Regions from separate parts of the Paenibacillus sp. NPDC056579 genome, predicted to be linked through region 1. Evidence: a T-box and tRNA genes for the amino acid it is inferred to sense, from the RefSeq annotation. Region 1 holds a T-box; the other holds one or more tRNA genes.
What was found. The T-box of region 1 lies ahead of ileS (isoleucine--tRNA ligase). A T-box ahead of a tRNA ligase gene usually reads a tRNA of that ligase, here a tRNA-Ile.
Positions count from the first base shown of each region.

Region 2: it has a tRNA-Ile gene. The T-box ahead of ileS (isoleucine--tRNA ligase) is inferred to sense a tRNA for this amino acid. The anticodon was not compared.

Region 1 covers NZ_JBHTVD010000003.1:191,479-195,633, reverse strand. Annotated here, with positions in the region: gene ACFQ88_RS13410 (CBS domain-containing protein) at 1-219, shown strand, start outside; gene ACFQ88_RS13405 (Gfo/Idh/MocA family protein) at 372-1,538, shown strand; T-box leader at 1,683-1,942, shown strand; gene ileS (isoleucine--tRNA ligase) at 1,996-4,155, shown strand, end outside.
Region 2 covers NZ_JBHTVD010000004.1:566,944-571,098, reverse strand. Annotated here, with positions in the region: gene ACFQ88_RS19370 (phosphotransferase family protein) at 540-1,430, opposite strand; gene ACFQ88_RS19365 (ribonuclease H-like YkuK family protein) at 1,825-2,403, opposite strand; tRNA gene ACFQ88_RS19360 (tRNA-Ile) at 2,625-2,698, opposite strand; tRNA gene ACFQ88_RS19355 (tRNA-Asp) at 2,703-2,779, opposite strand; tRNA gene ACFQ88_RS19350 (tRNA-Glu) at 2,784-2,857, opposite strand; tRNA gene ACFQ88_RS19345 (tRNA-Lys) at 2,884-2,959, opposite strand; tRNA gene ACFQ88_RS19340 (tRNA-Gly) at 3,104-3,174, opposite strand; tRNA gene ACFQ88_RS19335 (tRNA-Glu) at 3,178-3,255, opposite strand.

The sequences.
Region 1 (4,155 bases):
AGCAGCAACCAAATTACGACTGCTACGCCGGAAACGACGGTGGATGAAGCGGTGAAGCTGATGGCCAGCCAGCAAATCCGCCGTTTGCCTGTATGCGAGAACGGAGAGCTGGTCGGTATCGTTTCGATCGGCGACCTGGCGGTACGCGATAAATTCGAAGACGAAGCGGGAGAAGCGCTGAGTCAAATTTCCGAAAAAGATAAAGCGACGGTGCGATAACCATTTGCCGCAGAGAAGGTCGGCCTTGCGAAAAGAGGTGCGATTTTCTCTTTTTTTTTATTGTAATGTTCACGTGTGCAATATATAATGAAGAGGCAAGCGAAAATGCGCTTACATAGTATCGAATATGAATCGAGAGGCAGGGGACACGAATGGACAAAGTGCGCATCGGATTGATCGGTGTGGGCAACATGGGTAAAGGCCATACGGGTTATTTGGTAGACAACGCTGTCAAAGGCGCAGAGCTGACCGCCATTGTGGATACAGATGCATCCCGACTGGACTGGGTTAGAGCAAATCATGGAAACAAGAACATTCAGCTGTTCGACAATCTCGAAGCTTTCTTCGCTTCCAGAGCCTTCGACGCTGTTATCGTAGCAACGCCTCACTATGATCATCCGGTATCGGCTATTCAGGCGTTCCAACACGGGTACCACGTGCTGGTTGAGAAGCCGGCCGGCGTGTATACGAAGCAAGTACGGGAAATGAACGAAGCTGCTGCGAAATCCGGCAAAGCCTTCGGAATTATGTATAATCAACGGACAAACCCTCTGTACCAAAAGCTGAGAGATCTTATCAGCTCCGGTGAATTGGGCGAAGTCCGCCGCACGAACTGGATCATTACGAACTGGTACCGCTCGCAAAGCTACTATGATTCCGGCGGCTGGCGCGCTACATGGGCCGGCGAAGGCGGCGGCGTTCTGATTAACCAAGACCCGCATCAGCTGGACTTGTGGCAGTGGACGATCGACATGATGCCAAAACGCGTCAGAGCATTTTGCGGTTTCGGTAAATACCGTAACATCGAAGTGGAAGACGACGTAACGGCTTATGTAGAATACGAGAACGGGGCAACCGGCTTGTTCGTAACTACGACTGGCGAAGCTCCGGGAACGAACCGTTTCGAAGTCACAGGCGACCGCGGCAAAATCGTAATCGAGGATGAGAAGCTGACGTTCTGGCGTTTGCGTACTCCTGAGCCTGAGTTCAACCGTGAGTTCAAAGGCGGCTTCGGTTCTCCGGAAGTATGGAAATGCGAGATTCCGATTAAAGGCGCTCCAGGCCCTGGACACAAAGGCATTACCCAAAACTTCGTCAACCACATCTTGAAAGGCGAGAAGCTGCTGGCGCCAGGCGAGGAAGGCATCAAAGGCTTGACGCTGTCGAACGCGATGCATTTGTCTTCCTGGACCGACAACTGGGTAGACTTGCCTATCAATGAGGACTTGTACTACGAGAAGCTGCAAGAGCGCATTAACAACTCTACGTACCAAAAAGAAACGAAGCAAGTGGAAATGGACGTAAGAGGTACTCATTAATCAATTCATTAAGGAGTCGGCGGGTTATTCCTGCCGGTTCCTTTTTCTTTTCTCAAAATAAAAGAACAGGCTCCTCGCACAAATTGCGGCATGCCTCTTGACAAATGCTAGCAATTGGATTATAACAATAAAAAGCAAACCTAACTAAATTCGATGACGAGAAAGAGTACGCTATGATGTTGTTCCCCAGAGAGCCGGTGATTGCTGAAAGCCGGTGTTCAAGTCGTAGTCGAAAATCATCTCGGAGAAGTGAAGCCGAAAGTTTCGTACGAGTAAGCTTAACCGGGGGTCCGCCGTTACAAGGAACGCGTATGTTAGTACGTAGAGGAGTGCCGTTATCAGTCCTGAGATTCAGGGCGGATACGGAACAAGGGTGGTAACGCGAGCGACGACTCGTCCCTTATGGGGACGGGTCTTTTTTGTTTTTCAACAATAATTTTTTTGAGGTGATTGGACAATGAGGCAAGTGGATCCGAAAGAAAAAGCCCGGCAGCGGGAGCTTCGGGTGCTGGAACAGTGGAATAAGGAGCATACATTCAAGCAATCTATCGAGCAGAGGGAGGGACATCCAAACTTCGTATTCTATGAAGGTCCCCCAACAGCGAATGGGGCGCCGCACATCGGTCATGTGTTAGGCAGGGTTATCAAAGATTTTATATGCCGCTACAAGACGATGACAGGCCATCAGGTTGTTCGTAAAGCAGGATGGGATACTCACGGGCTCCCTGTAGAGCTCGGCGTCGAGAAACAGCTGGGTATCTCCGGCAAGCAGGAGATTGAGCAATACGGGATTGCAGAATTCGTCCAAAAGTGCAAGGACAGCGTGTTCGAGTATGAAAGGCAATGGCGCGAGCTGACCGAGGCGATAGGCTACTGGACGGATATGAACGATCCTTATATCACGTTGAAAAACGAGTATATCGAAAGTGTGTGGCATTTGCTCGCGGAAATTCACAAGAAAGGATTGCTGTACAAAGGGCACCGCGTAAGTCCGTATTGTCCCTGCTGTCAAACCACGCTCAGCTCGCACGAGGTCGCTCAAGGCTATGAGGACGTGAAGGATTTGTCCGCAACGGTGAAATTCAAGCTGCAGGACCGCAGCGAATCCATTCTCGCCTGGACGACGACGCCATGGACGCTGCCTGCGAACGTCGCGCTTGCCGTAAATCGGGAGCTGACGTACGTCAGGGCGAAGCAAGGTGACGAGACAGTGATTGTCGCCGAACATCGGGCGGAAGACGTCTTGAAGGGCGACTATGAAATCGTCGGGAAGGTGAGCGGCGCCGAGCTGGTCGGCTTGAAGTATACTCCTCCGTTCCGGTATGTGGAGGTACCGAACGCTCATGTTGTGATCGAAGGCGATTTCGTTACCGACACGAGCGGTACAGGGGTCGTTCACATAGCACCCGCTCACGGGGAAGACGACTACAAGGTAGCGATGAAATTCGGCATCAGCATGCTGAACGTGGTCAACGCTTCAGGACGCTACGTCGATGAAGTGACGGATTTCGCCGGCCGGTTCGTGAAGGATTGCGATGTCGATATCGTGAAGCTGCTGGCGGAGAAAGGGCTGCTCTATTCGAAGGAGAAGTATGAGCACAGCTATCCGTTCTGCTGGCGCTGCAAATCGCCTCTGCTGTACTACGCGATGGAGAGCTGGTTCATCAAGACGACGGCGGTCAAAGAGCAATTGATCGCAAACAACCGGCAGGTGGACTGGTACCCGGACCATATTCGCGAAGGCCGGTTCGGCAAGTTTCTCGAGGAGCTGGTCGATTGGAACATAAGCCGGAACCGGTACTGGGGAACTCCGCTTAATGTATGGGTATGCCCGTCATGTCAGGGCGAATTCGTTCCGGGCAGTATCGAACAGCTGAGAGCCCATGCCGTAACTCCGGTCGATGCGAATCTGGAGCTTCATAAACCGTTCGTAGACGAAGTCAAGGTACGCTGCGGCCATTGCGGGAACGGGGTGATGGAGCGGACGCCTGAAGTGATAGACGTCTGGTTCGACAGCGGTTCGATGCCTTTCGCCCAGTACCATACTCCGTTCGAGAACCGGGAGCAGTTTGAACGGCAATATCCGGCGGATATGATATGCGAGGGAATCGATCAGACGCGCGGCTGGTTTTTCAGCTTGCTGGCGGTGTCCACGTTATTTAACGGCAAGGCGCCGTACAAGGCGGTTCTTTCCACGGGGCATATATTGGATGAGAATGGACAAAAAATGTCCAAGAGCAAGGGCAACGTTATCGACCCTTGGGAGATTATCGGCGATTTCGGCACCGACGCTTTCCGCTGGGCATTGCTCGCCGACAGCGCGCCATGGAACAGCAAGAGATTTTCCAGACAAATCGTCGCCGAAGCCAAATCGAAAGTTATTGACACGATTGTCAACACGCATGCGTTCTATACCCTGTATGCTTCGATCGACGGCTACAAGCCGGAAGAGCATGTGACTGGAGCAAGCGGCAGCATATTGGACCGGTGGATTCTGTCGCGGTTAAACAGCTTGCTGGCTGCCGTATCAAAGGGGCTGCAGGAATACGATTTCCTGAATCCGGCCAAGGCGGTCGAATCGTTCGTCGACGAGATGAGCAACTGGTATATCCGCCGC
Region 2 (4,155 bases), on a different contig from region 1:
CTTTCTGAGGTTCAATTGATAACAATTATCATTTAATTCGCCAACATCATATCATGTTTCCGCAGCCGGGTGTATGATCCTTTTGGATAATTTTCGTTATCGAATTGGAGTATAGAGATGGCTTACACGCTCTCTCCGGTATCCGTTTGCAGTACCTGATAGTGCTTTCATATCAGAAATTTGGGCTTGTCAAGAGTCTGATCCAAAAAAATAAAAAAAGCTGCGGTTTGCGCGGCTCTTTGAGATAATGTCCTTGTCATCCGATATATATTAGTCTTGCCCTCTTAAACAATATTGATATTTTTGCAAGCTCTTTCTCTGCGTTTTTGACGGCTTCCTGGTCTATTTCTAGCGATCTACCGGATTGTATGGACATAATACGTTCAATAACTGTAATAGACTGTGCCCGAGTTGTAGAACCTGATTTTTCCAAGCTACCGCCATTTCCCCCTTGAATTATCCCCTTACTCACAAGAAATCAAGACCACGGTATTCGTTTGTTTATTTCCACCCGCAATATTTTCTCCAACTATGTTAGTCTAAACAAGTTTGAACAGTTTATAATCTTGCGATCTGTAAAAAAATCTGGTGTACCCTTTTTCAAAGTGTGGTTTTCGCGGATTCCCCTGGAGGTTTTCGATCATATCATATAATCCGTAGATCCTGTCATACATTTGGCTTCTCTCATAGAGCGTTGCATCTTCTGAACCGTACTCCGTAAATACCGCGTGTCTGAATTCTCTAGGATAATAAAACATATACATAAAATCCAATGCCGGATCTTCCATTCCTGCTTCACTAAAATCTATAATCCCGAGCCTACCGGCTCTCTCGTCCCATAGAATATTATCATAGTGGAAATCTCCATGCACAATGCAAGTTGGAACCGAAGCTGAAATTTCATAATATTCACACAGGAAATGCTTCACTTGTTCCATCTCTGATGGTGACAGTTTGGCCTGCAGCAGCCTAACCCCGTCATTCATATCATTCCGAACATCTTGTTCAAAACGGCTTGGCAAGGCCTGTCTGCGCTCTGATTTCATATGAAGCTGTTTCAAAAAACTTCCAACGGATCGCCCAATTTGTTGTGCATATTGCGAATGTTGTTCCACATATTGAGGAGTAATTCGATATCCCGGCACGTATTTTTCTACCACGAAATGTTGGGTCGGAGAAAGATACAGGCATTCTGGCAAAATAGCCTCCGTCTGCCCTGCTAATCTGCGAATTAGCTCCTGTCGGATATGATATTGATCTAGCTGCAATCCATCACGAAAGAAAGCAATAACTGTCTTTTTATCCAGAATCAGAACGTCTTTCTCGCAGCCTTTGGTAATGTACTCAACTTCCTGAAAAGCTAGCTCCCCTAGCTCCGCTCTCGCAATATCCAGTTTCTGCTTAATCCATTGCTTATCCCGATTATCCAAATTCAGTGCCTCCATATGAATACCTTCATCCAGCTTTTCGCAGCTGTAATAAGTTCTGGATCTTGCTTCGACATCCCGTTTACTTTTCCTTCAATTCACTAAGTAACTCAGTAATCTTCTCATTTTGATCAATTTGTGTAATAACATTTGAATTAAGTTTTTGAATAGCAACAAAAATACCAAACAAAGCACCTAAAATTAAGAAACCAGTGAGGGTATCCATGAGAGAATCCTTTCTAAGACATGATTCATTGATCTTCAGTTTTTATTATAGACGCAGAAATTGCAAATAAGTTCCAACGGAATATCGATTCACCAAAGACTCATGAGCAAAAATAGAAGAAAGCCTGGGGATTTCCCGGGCTTTCTTCGTCAATTTAATGGAGATATCCTGTTAAGAAGAAGCAGCTCGTAACCGAAAAGGCTTTTTCGTTTCGCGGTCAGCAACACTTACCATTACCGATTCTGGTTTAACCCTAGCGATTAAACCCATTGCTTCAATTCGACTAACCATCTCCGAAAGATAAGCTGCCGTCTTATTCTTAGCGCCGGTTCCTCCGTCAATATCTACCATGAAGCGGATATCTGCCCCTTGATCGATATACGGTAAGATAATGTTCTCGAGACGTTCACGTTCGGCATAACCGAATTGAGCGGCAATTTCTTGGCTGAAGGTCGTTTCCAATGACAATTTTTCTTGAACAGAGTAGATTTCTCTCGGAATTATCACTTGCCGGCTGCATAACCAAGCGCCTCGTCCTACTCGATACACCACAATGTAGCTTACGAATTTCGTATGGCCGGGATGTGTCTGAGCGTCTGTCGTAACCACGAGATCATATACTGCCCTTGAATCGCCTTCGATGAATCGCGTAATCCGATCCATTACGTCTCCAAACTCAAGGTTCTGTTCAGTTGTATTGCGGAATGTCGTTTCATGAATCAATGGGAATTGTCGTCTTTTTGTTTTCATGGGATTCACCTGTAATGCAAGGTTGGCTTCTTCCTTTCGTTTTGGTTTGTTTGGCGGGCCTTGATGGAATTGATTCAACGCATTGTGTCTAACATGGTGGAGCTTGAAGCCACAGGCTATGGTGTGGTATGCAGCTTTTAAAAATCTATTCCCCACATGCACAAGATATGAGTCCGGCTGGATAGGAACCAGCGCGCTTTTTACTGATCAGCTTTAAAATCTGCTGTCGAATGGACTTGAACCACCGACCTCCCGGTTATCAGCCGAGCGCTCTAACCTCCTGAGCTACGACAGCATATTGGCGGTCCCAAGGGGATTTGAACCCCTGACCTCTGCGCTGACAACGCAGCGTTCTAACCAACTGAACTATGGAACCGTGAAGACGTAGACGGGATTCGAACCCGCGTATCCCTGTTCGAAAGACAGGTGTGTTATGCCGCTTCACCACTACGTCATATATTGATGGTGGTAGAAGATATTTGGTGCCGGCGAAAGGGATCGAACCTTCAACCTACTGATTAAAAGTCAGTTGCTCTACCGATTGAGCTACGCCAGCATGTGGACGCGGTAAATCCTTGCTAGGAGCGGGTTAAGCTCCCACCGATTTTTTACAGCTTGTGTTTCGTTCAACCACCCATCAGAACCCAAACTCATGGCTGACTCACACTCTGCGAACCGCTTTTTATATGTACTTTTAGTGTGCGGAATACAGGAATTGAACCCATACTGAATGCTTGGAATGCATCCGTTCTACCATTAAACTAATTCCGCATTTGGTGACGCATGCCGGATTCGAACCGAGCGAATGCAGGATTGAAAGTCCTGTGGCTTAGACCACTTGCCTAATGCGCCATAATATGATTGGAAGGGCTGAACAGAATTAGAACCTGTGAATAATGAGTTTACGATTGCTCTGTCAGCCAGCTTCTCCATCCAACAGGACGCCTTACCCCTCCTACAGAACATACGTTCTATCCATGGGTATAAAAAAGGCTGCTTAGCCCGTCGTGGTTCCATTCAAGCCGCTGCCCCAAGCATAAAGGACAAGCACCAATGGACCACTTGCCAGGTCGCAAGTAGCCTTTTACGCACAATATCAATGTATGCACGGATTCAGACTCGGAACGGTCCGTGATTCATGGTCACGTTAGCGCCATTCCTCCTCTTCTAAGGATGGAAAGGCTCAAACATGGTACGTAAAAGCTACTGATGATTGGTTGGAAATAGGCCTCAAGAACATCGCTAAATTGCCCCTTAATGCTGCTCTCGCACCAAACTTGCTTATGATCAATTGTGTTCTCGTGATACTTATTTGGCTGTTCATAGTCCTGCTTAGACGGATTGTTGAATAACTGGCTTCTCATTGCCTATCCCTTCCTTTCCTTGTAGGTTTAGTACCAAAAGACTTTCTCGCATTACCGCTTTAGTGTTTTACCGCTTTACTGATTATGATATTATCATGGGGAATTTTTAATGTCAACCCTTTTTTAACATATTTTCTTTTTTCCTCCATTTGTAGATAAAACAAAAAAGACCGCTTCTCCAGAGCGGTCTTCCCGTATCCAACCAAATACGTTTGCAATAAACGTGATTTGCTTGCAGATCCCCATTTTTGTCAGAGGTGATCGGATATCGATAATAGGCCGCGTGGCGAAGAAAAAGGTTTTAGCGCATTGAAAACTGAATGGTTGCCCTCGGTTAGGCTCCACTTTTGAATGCTCTCATATCCTAATAGGTAAAGTGCCTTTTTCA